Regions from separate parts of the Pectobacterium versatile genome, predicted to be linked through region 1. Evidence: predicted binding sites of a transcription regulator. Region 1 holds the regulator's gene; each other region holds the start of a gene.

Region 1 (4,833 bases):
CTGATAGAACAGATAGCCGGGCACGCCCCACAGCAACGCGTGCAGATAGCCGATGGCTTTCGCAGCCAGTTCAGGCGAACCGTCGCTCATCAGGTTAATCGCGTATTCCCCCTGATACAGCACCAGCATCGTCAGCACCGAAATGATGGCAGCGAGGAAAAAGGACTGTCGCACCTGATGAGAAATACGATCGCGACGGCCGGAACCGTTGAGCTGTGCGACAACGGGCGTTAACGCCAGTAGCAGGCCATGACCAAAAAGAATAGCGGGGAGCCAGATTGAGGTTCCCACCGCGACAGCGGCCATATCGGTGGCGCTATAAGCACCGGCCATGATGGTGTCAACCACACCCATCGACGTTTGGGACACTTGCGCAATAATGACAGGAACAGCAAGCGCCGATAATTTACGCGCTTCTGTCAGATACTGTTGCACGGATACCTTCCTTGAATGACTAACGTAATAGCAGGATAAATGACTCAGATATGAAAAACAGATCGGGGTAAAGCGAGCATTATTGTAACGACTTAACGAAAGTAAACCAGCATGGAAGAGAATATATTCTTTTTGTTACGCTACGGTTTCGATAGCTATGCGGTATACGGCATTCCGGTTTGGTTTTCCGCGAAATATCGGGCACACTGCACAGAGTCATTTCTTTGTTTTTAAGAGGCAAACCGCATGTTTACCGGTATTGTTCAGGGCACCGCGCCGGTGGTGTCGATTGAAGAAAAATCCAACTTTCGCACGCACATTGTCCAACTCCCACCCGAGCTGCTTCCTGGGCTCGTGCCCGGTGCATCGGTGGCGCACAATGGCTGCTGCCTGACGGTAACCGCCATTGACGGCGATCGTGTCAGTTTTGATCTCATGAAGGAAACGCTGCGATTAACGAATCTGGGCGATATTCATGAAGGCGATGTCGTCAATATTGAGCGAGCCGCGAAATTCGGTGATGAGATCGGTGGACATGTTATGTCGGGGCACATCATGTGTACGGCGGAAGTGGTCAAGATTCAGGTTTCAGAAAATAACCATCAGATTTGGTTCCGTCTGGCAGACGAAGCGCTGATGAAATACGTGCTGCATAAAGGCTTTGTTGGGATTGATGGCATCAGCCTAACGGTGGGGGAAGTCACTCGCGGGCGCTTCTGCGTGCATTTAATTCCAGAAACGCTGAACCGCACCACGCTGGGCCAGAAACGTCTGGGGAATCGCATCAATATCGAAATCGATCCGCAGACACAGGCCGTGGTGGATACCGTCGAGCGAGTGTTAGCCAGCAAGCAGGCGAGCGAACTCGGCAAGGAAGAGTAATTCCTACGTTGCAGATTCTAGTAAATCGGACGGCGTTTCTACCGTCCGGCTTTCTCTTTTCTGTCAGCGCGCAACGCGCAATCCACCGTCGATCCCATCCGTGCTGAACACGACCTGCCAGAGCTGAAGTTTTCTTGCTCTGAAGGCCCCTGCACAAAAGTTAAGATAGTAGCTGAACATCCGGCGGAAGCGGGCCGTATAGCGTGTGGAAAGCGGTGGCGAGTTCTGCTGAAAGCGAGCGTGCCAGGCCATTAATGTACGATCGTAATCAGACCCGAAATTATGCCAGTCTTCCATCACCAGGTAAGGCTCACTCGCCTGCGCAATATGCTGTATGGAAGGAATGCAGCCATTGGGGAAGATGTATTTATGAATCCAGGGATCGATATGCGGGTTGGTCTTATTAGCCCCGATGGTATGTAGCAGAAACAGTCCATCGGGTTTTAGATTACGCCGTACGACGCGGAAATAATTGTCATAGTTGCGCGGCCCGACATGTTCAAACATGCCAACTGACACCACGCGATCAAATTGCCGATCGAGATCGCGGTAATCCTGTAATTCAATGGTGACGTTCAGATCCTGACAGCGCTGCTGTGCCAGCATTTGCTGCTCTCTGGAAATAGTGACGCCGTAAACTGAAACGCCGTAGTGGCGTGCCGCGAACTCGGCAAGTCCGCCCCAACCACAGCCGATATCCAGCAGCGTCATTCCTGATTTGAGCTGGAGCTTTTCGCAGATCATGGTGAGTTTATCTTCCTGCGCCTGTTCCAGCGTCTGTGCCTGTTTCCAATAAGCGCAGGAGTATTGCATGTAAGGATCTAGCATCAGGGTAAAGAGATCATTACCTAAATCGTAATGCGCTTTACCGACAACCTGAGCGCGTCGGCGGGATTGCAAATTCGTGATGCGGGAGAGGGCGACACGCGTCAGGTCGTGCAGGCGGCGGGGCAGTTGAGTATCCAGCCCTGCGCGCAGAACGCGATGGGAAAACATATCCAGCCGTTCACAGTCCCACCATTCGTCCATGTAGCTTTCTCCCAGCCCTAGGGATCCCTCACGCAGGATACGCTTAAAGAAGTTGGGGTTGATCACGCGGATGTCAAAAGGGCGAGTGCCGTTGATGGTGATATCCGCGGTGGCTAACATGTCCTGTACGATGTGGAACCAGGGTGCGGTCTCATCATCCCATTCTTCTGTATAAGGCAAACCCATCATGTCTCCTTAACTTTTCACATGTAAAAGTATCGTAAAACACACCTGGACAACACTTATCACAGCCGAGGTATCGGCTGTCACCAGAGAAAATGAAACACGGTATTATACCCGTCATACTTCAAGCCGCATGTACGTTGGCTACGTTCACTCACCCGAATCACTTACTTGAGTAAGCTCATCGGGATTCCCTCGCTTGCCGCCTTCATGCAACTCGAATTATTTAGGGTATAGAATTATAACGGCTTCAGCCAGCCTACAAGAGAATTGGCTGAAGCAGAGAGAGGAAGCAGGCAGGAATAAGAAAATCGTCTGTACAGAATAGCGGCGGCTAGCGGCGATAGTCGAGGTAGGGGCCGTCTGCCACCGAGCGACGTTCAATCAGCGTCGGGTGTACTTCAATGACGTGCGCATCTTCTCGTTTACTGGTAATGCGATCCAGAAGCATAGAGAACGCGGACTGGCCCAGACGCTCCTTTGGCTGGTGGATGGTGGTCAGCGCAGGCGTAAAGAAGCGTGCGTGGCGCACGTTGTCATAACCGATCACCGAAATGTCCTGCGGTACGCGCAGACCCAGTTCATCAGCCGCACAGATAGCCCCCATCGCCATAATATCGCCACCGCAGAATACGGCTGTAGGTCGCTGTTTCTGTGCGAGAATTTGATGCATGGCTTTGTAGCCGGATTCCGGTTCGAAATCGCCCCGAACCACCCATTCGTCGCGTACGGTGATGTCGGCTTCCTTCAGCGCTTTCAAAAAACCGAGGTAGCGTCCGCTGCCGGTGTTGCGTTCTTGAGTACCGGGGATGGCGCCGATATCGCGATGGCCGCGTTCAATCAGGTAGCGACCTGCCATATAACCACCTTCAAAGGCGTTATCGATAATCGTATCGGTAAAATCGCTGTGCATCTGTCCCCAGTCCATCACGACCATCGGAATGCTGCGATAATCTTCCAGCATGCCTAATAACTCGGGTGGGTATTCGGCGCACATCACCAACAGGCCGTCGACGCGTTTTTGCGCCAGCATGGAAAGATAGGCGCGTTGCTTGCCGATGTCGTTATGCGAATTACATAGCACCAGCGTGTAGCCTTTGGCATAGCAGCTGTTTTCAACGGCTTCAATGATCTCGGCGAAATAGGGGGCTTCGCTGGAAGTAGCCAGCAAGCCGATAGATTTAGTGTGATTAACTTTGAGGCTGCGGGCGACGGCGCTGGGTGAATAGTGCAATTCTTTGATTGCTGCCCTGACGGCTGCCTTAGTCTCTTCGGCGACGAAACGTGTTTTATTGATCACGTGCGATACGGTTGTGGTGGAAACGCCAGCACGTTTTGCCACATCTTTAATCGTTGCCATCTAAAAATGACTCCTGAACTTACCTGTTACAGACGTAAGTATATTGTTAATCGTTTGCCTACGTTTAATGTTCTTCTTCTAAGCTAAAAAACAGGATTTCAGAAGGAGAATGCCGAATGTTATACCGAAGGGATCTGGGTTGACGTTTTTCGACTGATACGCAGCGCTTTCATAAACAGCGGATTGTGTCCGATTTATCATGAAAGTGAAAGGGCTAATTTATACTATTAGTGATGCATTCGTCCGAGATTTTTCGCTAGAATTATGAAAGAATCGTAATAACCCTATTATTTGTAGCTTTAACTACCTAAACGCGGATTTGGCTGTGAAGGGGGGGGCTTTTTAGACGAAGCTTTCAGATAAAATTTGTTCGCTAATTAAGGAGTATTTTATGGATACAGATCTGAAGATGTCTTTGCTGACAACCATTGGTTCGTTGGCTGTGATCATCGTGTTTAGTTTTACAGCGGTGCTGAACTAACCGAACGATGATTTTGTGCGGGTTAGGTATTCAGACACGTTGATGTTACATAAAACGTGTCTGAATCGTTTCTGTTCGACGTATGTAATCTATTATCACTCTTAACGAATCGTCTGCGGTGTGACCACGCGACGCGCGCCAACGTAGTGCTCCTGCCAATAATCTTCACTCAACTTGCTGATACGAATATCTGACCCTGTCCGCGGCGACTGAATAAATTTCCCTTCACCCAGATAAACCCCGACGTGATCGGCTGCGCCACGATTATTGATGCGGAAGAAGACCAGATCGCCACTTTCCAGCTCACTCTTTTTAATCGGAGCGGCATCACGCAGGTGATACATTTCGTTTGCGGTGCGTGGAATTTGGATCTTAACGACATCTTTGTAGGCGTAATAAACCAGTCCGCTACAGTCGAATCCGGTAAAGGGAGAGGAACCGCCCCAGTGATAAGGCTTACCTA
Region 2 (4,833 bases), 700 kb from region 1:
GCCCGGCATCTTCGCCCGGGTGCCCTGCTGCTGCCATCCAGTTCGCAGACAGCTTCACGCGAGTCAGCGGGCCGATATGCGTGGCAGCAATGTTCGTCAGCGCCTCGCCCACGGCCAAACGTGCGGAGGCCGCAAAGTTACGCAGCGCAACGGGCGCACGTTCACCGATAGACATCGCCTCGCCGTAATAGCTGTCAAGGCTGGCGGTGGTCACTGCACAGTCAGCCACTGGCACCTGCCACGGACCGACCATCTGATCGCGTGCCACCATACCGGTAACAGAGCGGTCACCAATGGTGATCAGGAAGGTTTTTTCGGCGACAACAGGCAAATGCAGCACGCGCTCGACCGCTTCAGCCAGATAGATTTCATCACGCTGTAGCGGCGTACCTTCAACCTGCTTGCGCTCAACGTCACGCAGCATCTTCGGCGTTTTGCCCAGCAGCACATCCAGCGGTAAGTCGATAGGTTGGTTGTTGAAGTGACGATCGTTCATCGTCAGATGCAGTTCTTCCGTCGCCTCACCAATCACCGCATAAGGCGCACGTTCACGGCGGCAAATTTCATCAAACTGTGCCAACTGCTCTGGCGCAACGGCCAGAACATAGCGCTCTTGCGATTCGTTACACCAGACTTCCAGCGGGCTCATGCCCGGTTCGTCGTTCAGAATATCGCGCAGTTCAAAGCGACCACCGCGACCACCGTCGCTCACCAGTTCCGGCATGGCGTTGGACAGACCGCCGGCGCCAACATCGTGGATAAACAGAATCGGGTTGGCTTCACCCAATTGCCAGCAGCGGTCGATCACTTCCTGACAGCGACGTTCCATTTCCGGGTTATCGCGCTGTACAGAAGCAAAATCCAGATCCGCATCAGACTGACCCGATGCCATAGAAGAAGCTGCACCGCCACCCAGACCGATATTCATGGACGGTCCGCCCAGTACAATCAGTTTGGCACCGACGATAATTTCGCCTTTTTGGACGTGATCGGCGCGGATGTTACCAATACCGCCCGCCAGCATGATCGGTTTATGGTAGCCGCGCAGCTCTGTGCCATTGTGGCTATCAACGCGCTCTTCATAAGTACGGAAATAGCCCGTCAGTGCAGGACGACCGAATTCGTTGTTGAATGCCGCGCCGCCCAATGGGCCTTCGGTCATGATATCCAGCGCACTAACAATACGCTCTGGCTTACCGAACTCTTCTTCTTCCCACGGCTGGACAAAGCCAGGAATGCGCAGGTTCGATACAGAGAAGCCCACCAGACCCGCTTTCGGTTTGGAACCACGGCCTGTCGCGCCTTCATCACGGATTTCACCACCGGATCCTGTTGCTGCGCCCGGCCACGGTGAAATGGCGGTTGGGTGGTTATGCGTTTCAACCTTCATCAGGATATGAGCGTCTTCCTGATGGTAATCATATTGTCCGTTGGTATCGGTATAGAAACGGCCGACGGCGGAGCCTTCCATAACGGCGGCGTTATCTTTATAGGCAGAGAGAACATGATCGGGCGTGTGTTCAAAGGTATTTTTGATCATTTTGAACAGTGACTTCGGCTGAGTGACGCCGTCAATCACCCAATCAGCATTGAAAATCTTGTGCCGGCAGTGCTCAGAGTTCGCCTGTGCGAACATATACAGTTCAATATCGGTTGGATTACGGCCCAGTTTGGTGAAGGCTTCCAGCAGATAATCAATTTCATCTTCTGCCAATGCCAGCCCCAGACGGACGTTCGCCTCTTCCAGTGCCTGACGCCCTTGCAGCAGAATTTCGATGCGCTTGAAAGGTGCAGGTTGATGATGAGAGAACAGCGCTTCGGCCTGTTTCAGGTCGCTAAATACGCTTTCCATCATCCGGTCATGTAGCAGTGCCCCCAGTTGCTGCCACTGTTCATCGCTCAGCGTCGGCGCATGAATATAGAAAGCCAGACCGCGTTCCAGACGCAGTACTTTGCTTAATCCACAGTTATGGGCGATATCCGTTGCTTTGGAAGACCACGGTGAAATCGTGCCGGGACGCGGCGTGACCAGTAACAGATGGCCTTGCGGCTCGTGCTCCGCGAGAGAAGGACCATACTTCAGCAAACGTGTCAGTTTGGCCTGTTCATCGTTGTTCAGCGGGGCGCTGACATCGGCGAAATGTACGTATTCAGCATAGATATCGCTGACCGGCAAAACGTGCTCTTTGCAACGGACCAGCAATTTATTAATACGAAAAGCCGATAAAGCAGGTGAACCACGCAGTATTTCCATAATCTAAAGTTCTCTCGTCTTCGATGCACTGGCTGCGATACAGCCATTGGGCACAACAGGGGGGAAACGCGCATATTATAGAGAATCCTTCCCTCGGACGAAACCGTTTGCGTGGCGATAATTTCACTTCGCGTCCGGCGAATGATTAATCGGTGACCAAATCAATAAAAGTTGCACACTGGCGCTTTGTTAAGCAAAATGCCCCCACTCTGGGAAATGACGTATAAAAAAACTGCCGTTACAGACAGCCTGGCCACACGGCCGCCGAGAGATAACTATTTGAAGCCGTTAAAATTAAATTATTTTTTCATCGGGATTATCACGTTACTGCTGGCGTTAGCGCTATGGCCTAGTATTCCCTGGCGCAGTAGTCAGGATGTACAGCTCAGGCAGATCCTCTCACGCGGTGAGTTGCGTATCAGCACGGTCAACTCACCGCTGACTTATGCAATGAGCAACGGATCCCCGACAGGTCTGGACTATGAACTGGCAAAACGGTTCGCCGATTACCTCGGCGTCAAGCTGGTGGTCTCGTCACGCAAGAACCTTGACGAACTGTTCGACGATCTGGACGGTGACGATGCAGACCTGCTGGCTGCCGGGCTGATCTACAACCACGAGCGTCTGGAACGCTTCCGTGCCGGCCCAACCTACTATTCCATTTCACAACAGATGGTGTACCGCCTCGGTTCACCTCGCCCAAAAACGCTGGATAAACTGCAAGGCCGCCTCGTCGTGACGTCGGGTTCAGCCCATGCTGCTACCCTGCGCGATCTAAAAGCAGAAAAATACCCGCAGCTAAGCTGGGAGTCGGCTTCCGATCAGAGCACGCAGGACTTACTGAAGCAGGTTGCCGACGGCAAACTGGACTATACGTTGGGTGATTCGGTCACCATCGGCTTAATGCAGCGAATTCATCCGCAGCTCGCTGTCGCCTTCGATCTCAGCGACGAAGAACCTGTTACCTGGTATATGCGACGCTCACACGATGACAGCCTGTCCGCCGCGCTGCTGGATTTCTTCAGCCAGATTGTCGAAGACGGGACACTCGCACGTCTGGAGGAGAAGTACCTCGGCCATGTTGGCGAATTTGACTATGTCGATACCACCACGTTCTTGAGTGCGATTGATGAAACGCTGCCAGATCTGCGCCCGCTGTTTGAAAAATACGCCACCGATATCGACTGGAAGCTGCTGGCCGCCATCTCCTATCAGGAATCACACTGGAACCCGCTGGCGACTTCCCCTACCGGCGTGCGCGGGCTGATGATGCTGACGCGTAACACGGCAGAAAGTCTTAACGTCACCGATCGGGTCGACCCAGAGCAAAGTATTCGCGGCGGCGCGCAATATATGTCGCACATGATGCAGAAAATGCCGGACACCATCCCGGAAGATGAAAAAATCTGGTTTGCGCTGGCCTCCTACAACATGGGATACGCCCATCTGCTTGATGCGCGTAAATTGACCGAAAAACAGAAGGGTAACCCCGACAGCTGGGTCGATGTGAAAATGCGCCTGCCGATGCTGAGCCAAAAGCGCTATTACACTCAAACCACCTACGGCTACGCGCGCGGACATGAAGCCTATAACTACGTGGAAAACATTCGGCGTTATATGGTGAGTCTGGAAGGTTATCTGATAGAAAAAGAAACCAAAGCGCAGCAACAAACCCAGATCGCACAAGGCTATCCGGCGGTTCCTATCAATAAGGTGCCGGAATAAACCTGCATAAAACGCCGCTACTCCTGCGCAGTGTTTTTCTCGCTTTTTTCTGCGGCACGCCGGGCTTTATGCTGTTCACGGCGCAGACGGAAGAACGCGCTGAGCGTTGCAGAACATTCATCAGCCAGAATGCCCGATTCAATCACGATCTGATGATTCATGCCGGGGTGGCGCAGAATGTCCACTAGCGAGCCCGCGGCCCCCGTTTTCTCATCTGATGCACCGTAAACCAAACGGCCAATACGGCTGTGTATCATCGCACCCGCACACATGATGCACGGCTCCAGCGTGACATACAGCGTTGTCTCCAGCAGGCGGTAGTTCTGCAACACCTGCCCTCCCTGCCGTAGTGCCATAATCTCAGCATGCGCGGTAGGATCGTGATGCCCAATCGGCCGGTTCCACCCCTCGCCGATCGCTTCATTATCCAGCACCAGCACCGCTCCAACCGGTACTTCGCCTTCATCCTGAGCACGCTGAGCCAGCGTTAATGCATAGCGCATCCAGTATTCATCGTTACGCAGGCTAACCACGTTTCCTCTCTCGAACATTCATATTTTGGCGGCGCATTATACCTATATGAAGAGATGAAAAAATCAGGTGAAAGGGTGAAAAAATCATTCCAGCTGTTGCAGGCTACCTTCGGGGGTGACTCGCCAGCGGTGTTCGCAGAAATAGAGCAGCGGATTGTCCTGTTTGCTGTCGCTGTAACCGCTGTAGAGCTTGAGCGGCGCGCCCAGACGCTGCTCCATCTGCGTCACTTTTTCATGTCCCAGACAGCGCAACGTTAATACCCAGCCGCCATAGCGGTGTGTAATCTGGCTTCCCATCAGGCGCACGCCGGGCAGAAAAGG
Region 3 (4,833 bases), 640 kb from region 1:
CCCAGTTCCAGACCGATCTTGCGCACTTCGTCTTTGAACAACTCTTTCAGCGGCTCAACCAGACCCAGCTTCATCTCTTTCGGCAGGCCACCCACGTTGTGGTGTGACTTGATCACGTGCGCTTTGCCAGTGGCAGAAGCCGCAGATTCGATCACGTCTGGGTAGATGGTGCCTTGCGCCAGCCATTTCACATTGGCTTGCTTGCTGGCTTCTTCATCAAACACTTCAACAAACACGCGGCCAATAATTTTGCGCTTGGCTTCCGGCTCATCTTCACCCGCCAGTTCGCTCAGGAAGCGCTCTTCCGCCGCCACGTGAACAATGTTCAGACCAAACTGATCGCCGAACATTTCCAGAACTTGATCGGCTTCGTTCAGGCGCAGCAGGCCGTTATCGACAAACACACAGGTCAGACGATCGCCAATCGCACGGTGCAGCAGCATCGCAGTAACGGAAGAATCCACGCCGCCAGACAGGCCCAAAATCACGTGATCGTTGCCTACCTGCTCACGAATACGGTTCACCGCATCGTCGATAATCTTGGCTGGCGTCCACAACGCTTCACACTGGCAGATATCAAGAACAAAACGCTCCAGCATGCGCTGGCCCTGACGGGTGTGCGTCACTTCAGGGTGGAACTGCACGCCGTAAAAACGCTTCTCTTCGTTAGCCATAATGGCAAACGGGCAGGTATCGGTGCTGGCAACGGTCTCAAACCCTTCTGGGATCGCCGTTACTTTATCGCCGTGGCTCATCCAGACATCCAGCAGCGGTGCGCCAGCGGCGCTCAACGCATCCTGAATATCACGCACCAGCGCGCTATCCGTTTTCACTTCTACCTGCGCATAACCAAACTCACGCTCGTTGGAACCTTCAACGTGGCCACCCAACTGCATCGCCATCGTCTGCATGCCATAGCACACGCCTAATACCGGTACGCCAGCATTGAAAACGTATTCTGGCGCACGCGGGCTGCCAAACTCGGTGGTGCTTTCCGGGCCGCCGGACAGGATGATCCCGTTCGGATTAAATCCACGAATCTGTGCTTCCGTGACATCCCATGCCCACAGTTCACAGTAAACGCCCAGTTCACGCACGCGACGTGCAACCAGTTGCGTGTACTGTGAGCCGAAATCCAGAATAAGAATGCGGTGTTGATGAATGTTTTGAGTCATGAGGAGCATGTTCCAAAAAGCAAAAGACAAAAGCGAAAAGTAAACCCAGCTAACCGCTCCGCCTTATTCAAAGGCAGAGCGGCGCAAAATAGTACAGGGTTTATGGCATTAAATCACCTTATGAACCCATACGGTAGTTCGGTGACTCTTTAGTAATGGTAACGTCGTGAACGTGGCTTTCCTGAATACCCGCGCCGCTGATGCGTACAAACTCAGCCTGCGTGCGCAGTGCATCGATAGTGGCGCAACCGGTCAGGCCCATGCAGGAGCGCAAACCGCCCATCTGCTGGTGAACGATCTCTTTCAGGCGGCCTTTATAGGCTACGCGGCCTTCGATACCTTCTGGCACCAGTTTGTCGGCAGCGTTATCGGTCTGGAAGTAACGGTCTGATGAGCCTTTGGACATTGCGCCCAGTGAACCCATGCCGCGATAAGATTTGAATGAACGGCCCTGATACAGTTCGATTTCGCCCGGGGATTCTTCCGTACCCGCCAGCATAGAACCGACCATGACACAGGCTGCGCCTGCCGCGATGGCTTTAGCGATGTCGCCAGAGAAGCGGATACCGCCGTCGGCGATGACCGGAATGCCCGTGCCTTCCAGCGCTTCAACGGCATCAGAGATAGCCGTAATCTGCGGTACGCCCACGCCAGTCACGATACGCGTCGTACAGATAGAGCCAGGGCCGATACCCACTTTCACCGCGCTCACGCCCGCTTCGACCAGCGCTTTCGCGCCAGAGCCTGTCGCAACGTTACCGCCGATGATTTCGAGGTTCGGGTATTTAGCGCGCGTTTCACGAATACGCTGCAATACGCCTTCGGAATGGCCGTGTGAGGAGTCGATCAGCAGGACGTCAACGCCTGCGGCAACCAGCGCATCAACACGCTCTTCGTTACCTGCACCCGCACCAACCGCTGCGCCTACGCGCAGACGACCGTGTTCGTCTTTACAGGCGTTTGGTTTACGTTCTGCTTTCTGGAAATCTTTTACCGTGATCATGCCGATCAGGTGGAATTGGTCGTCAATCACCAGCGCTTTTTCAACGCGTTTTTCGTGCATTTTTTGCAGCACGACATCACGCGCTTCGCCTTCTTTGACAGTGACCAGACGCTCTTTCGGCGTCATGAACGCACTAACCGGTTTTTCCAAATCGGTAACAAAACGCACGTCACGACCGGTGATGATACCGACCAGTTCGTTGTCTTTTGCCACGACAGGATAGCCAGCGAAGCCATTGCGCTCGGTCAGTTCTTTCATTTCACGCAGTGTGGTTTCTGGCGTCACGGTTTGTGGATCAACCACCACGCCGCTTTCGTGTTTTTTCACGCGGCTAACTTCTTCAGCCTGACGCTCAATGGACATATTTTTGTGAATAAAGCCCAGACCGCCTTCCTGCGCCAGCGCAATAGCCAAGCCGGATTCGGTAACGGTATCCATCGCTGCGGACAGCATAGGAATATTCAGGCGGATGTTTTTCGTCAACTGCGTGGACAGATCGGCAGTGTTAGGCAGAACAGTAGAATGAGCAGGAACCAGGAGGACGTCATCAAACGTCAGTGCTTCTTTAGCGATACGTAGCATGGGCAATATCTCACCAAGGTGGATGTAAGAATAGATAAAATATTGCCGTGGCATTATACAGAGCGTAATCGGTTGCCTCCAGCATTATTTTACTAAAATGCTTGATTACCTGTTTCAGGTAGGTAGTATCGATTAATTAAGTGACTGTTTTAAAATTTGATCTGGCTCACAATGTCTCAATTTCCCTCCTCTGCAATTTTTACCGTTAGCCGCCTGAATCAGACGGTTAGACAACTGTTGGAAATGGAAATGGGCCAGATTTGGCTCTCCGGCGAAATCTCCAACCTTTCTCAGCCCTCATCCGGCCATTGGTATTTCACGCTGAAAGACGAGCGTGCACAGGTGCGCTGCGCGATGTTTCGTACCAGCAACCGTAAAGTAACGTTCCGCCCGCACAACGGTCAGCAGGTGCTGATTCGGGCGAGTATTACGCTCTACGAACCCCGTGGTGACTATCAGTTGCTGGCAGAAAGCATGCAGCCCGCGGGCGATGGCCTGCTACAGCAGCAGTTTGAGCAGCTCAAGCAGCGTCTCGCCGCCGAAGGGCTGTTCGACCAACAGTTTAAGCAAGTACTCCCCTCTCCCGCCAAACAGGTCGGCGTGATTACGTCAGCCAGCGGTGCCGCCCTGCACGATATCTTGCAGGTGTTGCAGCGCCGCGATCCGTCACTGCCGGTGATCGTGTATCCCACGTCGGTGCAAGGTGCGGAAGCGCCGCTACAGATTGTTCGCGCTATTGAGCTGGCTAACCAGCGGGATGAGTGTGATGTGTTAATCGTCGGGCGCGGCGGCGGTTCGCTGGAAGATCTGTGGAGTTTTAATGACGAACGAGTAGCCCGTGCGATTTTCGCCAGCCGTATTCCTATCGTCAGCGCTGTCGGCCACGAAACCGATGTCACCATCGCCGATTTCGTGGGTGACCTGCGCGCGCCCACGCCGTCCGCTGCTGCCGAGTTAGTAAGTCGTAACCAACTTGAGCTATTGCGTCAGATACAGTCCCAGCGCCAGCGTCTGGAAATGGCGATGGATTATTACCTTGCCCAGCGCAATCGGGACTTTACCCGTCTGCACCACCGCTTACAGCAGCAGCATCCGCAACTGCGGCTGGCACGCCAGCAGGCACAGCTGGTTAAACTGCGTCAGCGGTTGGATGACGCCATGCAGCAGCAGCTTCGGCAGACTTCGCGCCGAAGTGAACGCTTACAACAGCGCCTGATGCAACAGCAGCCGCAGACCCGGATTCATCGTGCACAGCAGCGTTTGCAGCAGCTTAGCTATCAGATGCAAAGCGCAGTAGAACGTCAGTTGAATCAGAACAAGCAGAAGCTAGGTATCGCCTGTTCGCGACTGGAAGGCGTTAGCCCGCTGGCGACGCTGGCGCGTGGCTATAACGTCACCACCGCCCCGGACGGTAAAGTGCTGAAAAACGTCGCGCAAATTTCCCCTGGCGAAACGCTGAAAACCCGTTTGCAGGACGGCTGGGTAGAAAGTCAGGTCACGACGCTGGTTCCGAATAAAAGTTCCGTGAAAAAGCCGCGAAAACCCTCATCCTCGACGCCAAAATAACGCGAACGGCATAAAATGCATAAATGGGGATTTGTCCTAAAACAACGGCGATCCCCCATTCTTGCCCCCGGCATCTGAACTATACTCATTCCCAGCTCACTAACTTAATACCCGTTATACTTCAAGCTGCATGTGCGTTGGCAATACTCGACTCATACTTGAGCCTCGCCCTAACGGGCCGCCGCAAACGGCGTTCAAATCGACGCAGTCGATTTGTCCTCGCTCACCCCAGTCACTTACTGATGTAAGCTCCCGGGGACTCCCTGCGTCGCCGCCTTCCTGCAACTTGAATTATTTAGGGTATACATTCACCGTTTTCACTGCATGGGTTACCAGCCTCCACGTGGCGAAATGAAGTGGATAAAGACAGTGAGCTTTGTTGATCGTCTGTGTTACCCCTGATGAGCGTTTTCAAGGAGATGAGGTATGAAGTCCAGACCGATTTGTAGCGTGATCCCCCCTTACATTTTGCATCGTATTATCGCAAACGGCACAGACGAGCAGCGC
Region 4 (4,833 bases), 1.4 Mb from region 1:
ACGCCGATGATCAGAATCACGGAGGTCAGGATCAGGTTTTGTGCTTTGTTGTAATCCACTTTGGATTCAATCAGCACACGAATACCGGACGCACCAATTACGCCGTACAGCAGCAGCGACACGCCGCCCATAACCGGAACCGGTACAGCCTGAATCGCCGCGGCCAGTTTGCCCACACAGGAGAGCAGAATCGCGAGGATCGCTGCACCGCCGATCACCCAGGTGCTGTACACTTTGGTAATCGCCAGCACGCCGATATTTTCGCCGTAGGTCGTGTTCGGCGTAGAACCAAAGAAGCCGGACAGCACGGTAGAAATCCCGTTGGCGAACATGGAGCGGTGCAGCCCCGGCTCACGCATCAAGTCTTTCTTCACGATATTCGCCGTCACCACCAGGTGGCCAACGTGTTCCGCAATCACCACCAGTGCCGCAGGCAGAATCGCCAGAATGGCAAACCACTCAAAGCGTGGCGTATAGAATGTTGGCATCGCGAACCAGTGCGCTTCACGAATCGGGGTTAAATCGACCACACCCAGCGCGAACGACAGCGCATAGCCAGCGAGTACCCCGATCAGAATCGGGATAATCGCCAGGAAGCCGCGAAACAGCACCGAACCCAGAATGGTGATCGCCAGCGTCGCCAGTGAAATCGTCACCGCGGTGGAATCGACAGAAGCGCCATCGGCAGGCAGCAACCCGGCCATTCCTGCCGCGACACCCGCCAGTTCAAGACCGATAACGGCGACAATCGCCCCCATCGCCGCAGGCGGGAACAGCACATTCAGCCAGCCGGTGCCCGCTTTCTTAACAATCAGCGCCACCAGACAGAACAACACGCCGCACATAATAAAACCACCCAGTGCGACTTCATACCCCAGCGGCAACAGCAGTAAAACTGGGGAAATAAACGCGAAGCTCGATCCTAAATACGCTGGGATTTTGCCCTTACATATGAATAAATAAAGCAGCGTCCCCACACCGTTGAATAACAGTACGGTGGCTGGATTGATCTTGAACAGAATGGGTACCAGAACGGTAGCGCCAAACATCGCGAACAGATGCTGGAAACTCAACGGGATGGTTTGTAACAAGGGTGGTCGTTCACTTACCCCGATGGCGCGACGAGTCATCTTCAATATCCTCTGTAGTGTTGTTATCTAGTGTTGCTATTTATGTGTGCAGGTATACCCGCACCTCTTATGACAGCCAAACTCATCCAGCCCACCGTAGTGAAGCAGGATGATGTTGACTGCTGATGTAATAAAGCACCGCGTGTGACGAAACACAGGCTCTGGCGCGCCATAGGAAATACTTAGGTTTGCGCCAAAAAAAAGCCGACTATAAGTCGGCTTACCTGTTATTTCGTACCAAATATTTTATCGCCCGCATCACCGAGGCCCGGCATGATGTAACCCTGCTCGTTGAGGCCTTTATCGATGGATGCCGTGTAAAGCTCGACATCGGGGTGGGCTTTTTCCAGTGCGGCAATCCCTTCTGGCGCAGCGACCAACACCAGCACCTTAATGCTGTGACAACCCGCTTTTTTCAGCAGATCGATCGTCGCGATCATTGAGCCACCGGTTGCCAGCATAGGGTCAACCACCAGCGCCATGCGCTCTTCGATATTGGAAACCAGCTTCTGGAAATAAGGAACAGGCTCTAGCGTCTCTTCATCACGGTAGATGCCGACAACGCTGATACGCGCGCTAGGCACATTTTCCAGCACGCCGTCCATCATCCCCAATCCTGCACGCAGAATCGGTACGACGGTAATTTTCTTGCCTTTGATCTGATCGACTTCAACCGGACCGCACCAGCCATCAATGGTGACTTTTTCGGTTGCCAGGTCAGCCGTCGCTTCGTAAGTCAGCAAACTTCCCACTTCGGAAGCCAGCTCACGAAAACGCTTCGTACTAATATCGTTCTCACGCATCAAACCCAGTTTGTGTTTGACGAGTGGGTGTTTCACCTCGACGATCTTCATCATTATCTCCCCATCGGCTAGTGGACGGACAAAAACGCCAAGCGCGTTTTTAAACACCGCTTGCGGCGGCCCGCAGGGCGGCGGGCACAAGAGCCCGTCGTAAAAAAAATCGCGGGATTATACCGCCTTTTTTACTTAGTGCCATATGATTAAGCCTGATCCAGATCAACCGAGGAGAGAAATTGTCGCCATTAACGAAAAATAGCCAGCCGATGACTCATCACTCGCAAACGATTGCCTACACTGTTAGAATTAGCGCGCATTATTTTTACCACAGTATGTTTTCTAAATACCGTGTTTTCTGAATACGACCCGTAACCTTCGTGGGGACTCAGCAGTGACCGACAAAACCTCTCTCAGCTATAAAGACGCAGGCGTGGATATCGATGCGGGTAATGCATTGGTAGACCGTATCAAAGGTGTAGTGAAACAGACCCGTCGCCCGGAAGTTATGGGTGGATTGGGTGGTTTCGGTGCCTTGTGCGCCTTACCGCAAAAATACCGCGAACCGATTCTGGTTTCCGGCACTGACGGAGTCGGCACCAAACTGCGCCTGGCGATGGACCTGAAACGCCACGATACCATTGGTATCGACTTGGTTGCGATGTGCGTGAACGATCTGGTCGTTCAGGGCGCTGAGCCGCTGTTCTTCCTCGACTACTACGCCACAGGCAAGCTGGATGTCGACACCGCTGCCAGCGTGATTACCGGTATCGCGGAAGGCTGTAAGCAATCAGGCTGTGCGCTGGTCGGTGGCGAAACCGCCGAAATGCCGGGTATGTATCACGGCGAAGACTACGACGTTGCTGGCTTCTGCGTCGGTGTGGTAGAAAAATCAGAAATTATTGATGGCAGCAAAGTGCAGAACGGCGATGTTCTGGTTGCCCTCGCTTCTAGCGGCCCGCACTCAAACGGCTATTCGCTGGTGCGCAAAGTGCTTGAAGTCAGCAAGACCGATCCAGAGCAGTTCGAGCTGGAAGGCAAATCGCTGGCCGACCACCTGCTGGCCCCAACCAAAATCTACGTGAAATCCATACTTTCCCTGATTGAGAAAGTTGATGTCCACGCGATTTCTCACCTGACCGGTGGTGGCTTCTGGGAAAATATCCCACGCGTGCTGCCAGAAGGTATGCAGGCGACAATCGACGGATCCAGCTGGCAATGGCCTGCTGTTTTCAACTGGCTGCAACAGGCCGGTAATGTCAGCCGCCACGAAATGTATCGTACTTTCAACTGTGGTGTTGGTATGATCATCGCACTGCCAGCCGACCAGGCAGACGAGGCCGTTGCATTACTGAACAGCAGCGGCGAAAACGCATGGAAAATCGGCGTCATTACTCAAACCGATGCCGGAGACGCAGTGGTTATTAACTGATGAAAAACATCGTTGTTCTGATTTCAGGTCATGGAAGCAACTTGCAGGCGTTAATTGACGCCTGTAAGAACGGACGCCTTAAAGGAAAGATCGTCGCCGTATTCAGTAATAATGCGGAGGCTTACGGGCTAGAACGCGCACAGAATGCGAATATTCCTACGTGCGTCCTGAACCCTGAAGACTTTGCCGACCGTGCTGCATTTGATGCCGCACTGGCAAACGAAATTGAGCAATATGAACCCGCGCTGGTGATCTTAGCAGGCTACATGCGGATTCTTAGCCCGGAATTTGTTGCCCAGTTTGCAGGCAAAATGCTGAACATTCATCCTTCTCTGCTGCCCAAATATCCCGGCCTGCATACACACCGCAAGGCGCTGGAAAATGGCGATCGGGAACATGGGACGTCTGTTCATTTCGTCACCGATGAATTGGATGGCGGCCCACTGATTCTGCAAGCGAAGGTGCCTGTATTTAGTGACGACACGGAAGAAAGCCTGAGCGAGCGCGTGAAGACGCACGAGCACACGATTTATCCGATGGTCATCAACTGGTTCCTGAACGGCAGACTGGTGATGCGTGATAATGAAGCCTGGCTGGACAGCGTTCGCATTCCGCCACAGGGCTATGCTGCCGAGTAGTGAGTTCGTCGTATCTATCACCTCGTCATAGTAGTAAGGCTCCCCTGCGGAGCCTTACTCTTTATTACGTCTTCCTTCCACACCCATTCATTACTCATCACCTTTTCCCTCTCCCTTCCTGCGCTTTAAATATTTACTAATCTTTACGAAAAAATCTATAAGGCTCAGATAAGAAAGAATATTTTTATCAACCAGCATTACACGCACTCTTCATCGGTTGAAAATGAAAATACCAATGATTATCTTTCCCCATCTTAAATTTTGTGAACTCCATCATGCGTACCGTCTTACTGCTTTGCCTGCTTTTTCTCAGCCCGCTCTTGCAGGCAAAAACCGTCACTGATCTTTTAGGCCGACAGGTGGAGATCCCAGACAGTCCCCAGCGCATCATTCTGGGCGAGAGCCGCATGCTGTATACGCTGGCGTTGCTCCAGCCCGATAATCCGGCAAAGCATGTCGTCGGTTGGCCGGGAGATATGGCACGCTACGATGCACAGAGCTGGTCGCGTTATACCGAAAAATTCCCACAGCTGAACCAGATCCCACAGTTAGGTAACGGCAGTTTGCAAGCGATGAATGCAGAAATGCTGCTGCCGTTAAAACCCGATCTAGTCATTCTTCCACGGCTGGCAAAAAACGCGACCAATGAAGATCTCCTGCAACAAACACTGACCCGTGCAGGGATCCCGTTTATTTATGTCGATCTGCGTATCGACCTGCTTAACAACACGTTGCCCAGCATTCGTCTGCTCGGTGAGGTGCTGAATCAACCCCAGCGCGCGACCGCTTTCAGCGATTTCTATCAGCAGCATATGGATGTGATTCGCCAACGCATC

The links. The regulator PurR, encoded in region 1, represses purine synthesis genes. The targets are predictions, from matches to a motif close to CANGCAAACGTTTGCNTG.
Positions count from the first base shown of each region.
Region 2: a site for PurR is predicted at 2,351-2,368, ahead of purL (phosphoribosylformylglycinamidine synthase). Genes of this name have one in related genera too.
Region 3: a site for PurR is predicted at 2,822-2,839, ahead of guaB (IMP dehydrogenase). Genes of this name have one in related genera too.
Region 4: a site for PurR is predicted at 2,208-2,225, ahead of purM (phosphoribosylformylglycinamidine cyclo-ligase). Genes of this name have one in related genera too.

Region 1 is NZ_CP034276.1:2,880,648-2,885,480, reverse strand. Features, by position in the region: gene EIP93_RS13010 (MATE family efflux transporter) at 1-435, opposite strand, end outside; gene EIP93_RS13005 (riboflavin synthase) at 682-1,317, shown strand; gene cfa (cyclopropane fatty acyl phospholipid synthase) at 1,381-2,532, opposite strand; gene purR (HTH-type transcriptional repressor PurR) at 2,864-3,889, opposite strand; gene cydH (cytochrome bd-I oxidase subunit CydH) at 4,281-4,370, shown strand; gene EIP93_RS12985 (C40 family peptidase) at 4,472-4,833, opposite strand, start outside.
Region 2 is NZ_CP034276.1:3,581,775-3,586,607, forward strand. Features, by position in the region: gene purL (phosphoribosylformylglycinamidine synthase) at 1-2,254, opposite strand, end outside; gene mltF (membrane-bound lytic murein transglycosylase MltF) at 2,471-3,979, shown strand; gene tadA (tRNA adenosine(34) deaminase TadA) at 3,997-4,530, opposite strand; gene yfhb (phosphatidylglycerophosphatase C) at 4,597-4,833, opposite strand, start outside.
Region 3 is NZ_CP034276.1:3,525,569-3,530,401, forward strand. Features, by position in the region: gene guaA (glutamine-hydrolyzing GMP synthase) at 1-1,175, opposite strand, end outside; gene guaB (IMP dehydrogenase) at 1,294-2,760, opposite strand; gene xseA (exodeoxyribonuclease VII large subunit) at 2,932-4,326, shown strand; gene EIP93_RS16045 (M4 family metallopeptidase) at 4,753-4,833, shown strand, end outside.
Region 4 is NZ_CP034276.1:1,483,068-1,487,900, reverse strand. Features, by position in the region: gene uraA (uracil permease) at 1-1,130, opposite strand, end outside; gene upp (uracil phosphoribosyltransferase) at 1,358-1,984, opposite strand; gene purM (phosphoribosylformylglycinamidine cyclo-ligase) at 2,322-3,359, shown strand; gene purN (phosphoribosylglycinamide formyltransferase) at 3,359-3,997, shown strand; gene EIP93_RS06640 (ABC transporter substrate-binding protein) at 4,273-4,833, shown strand, end outside.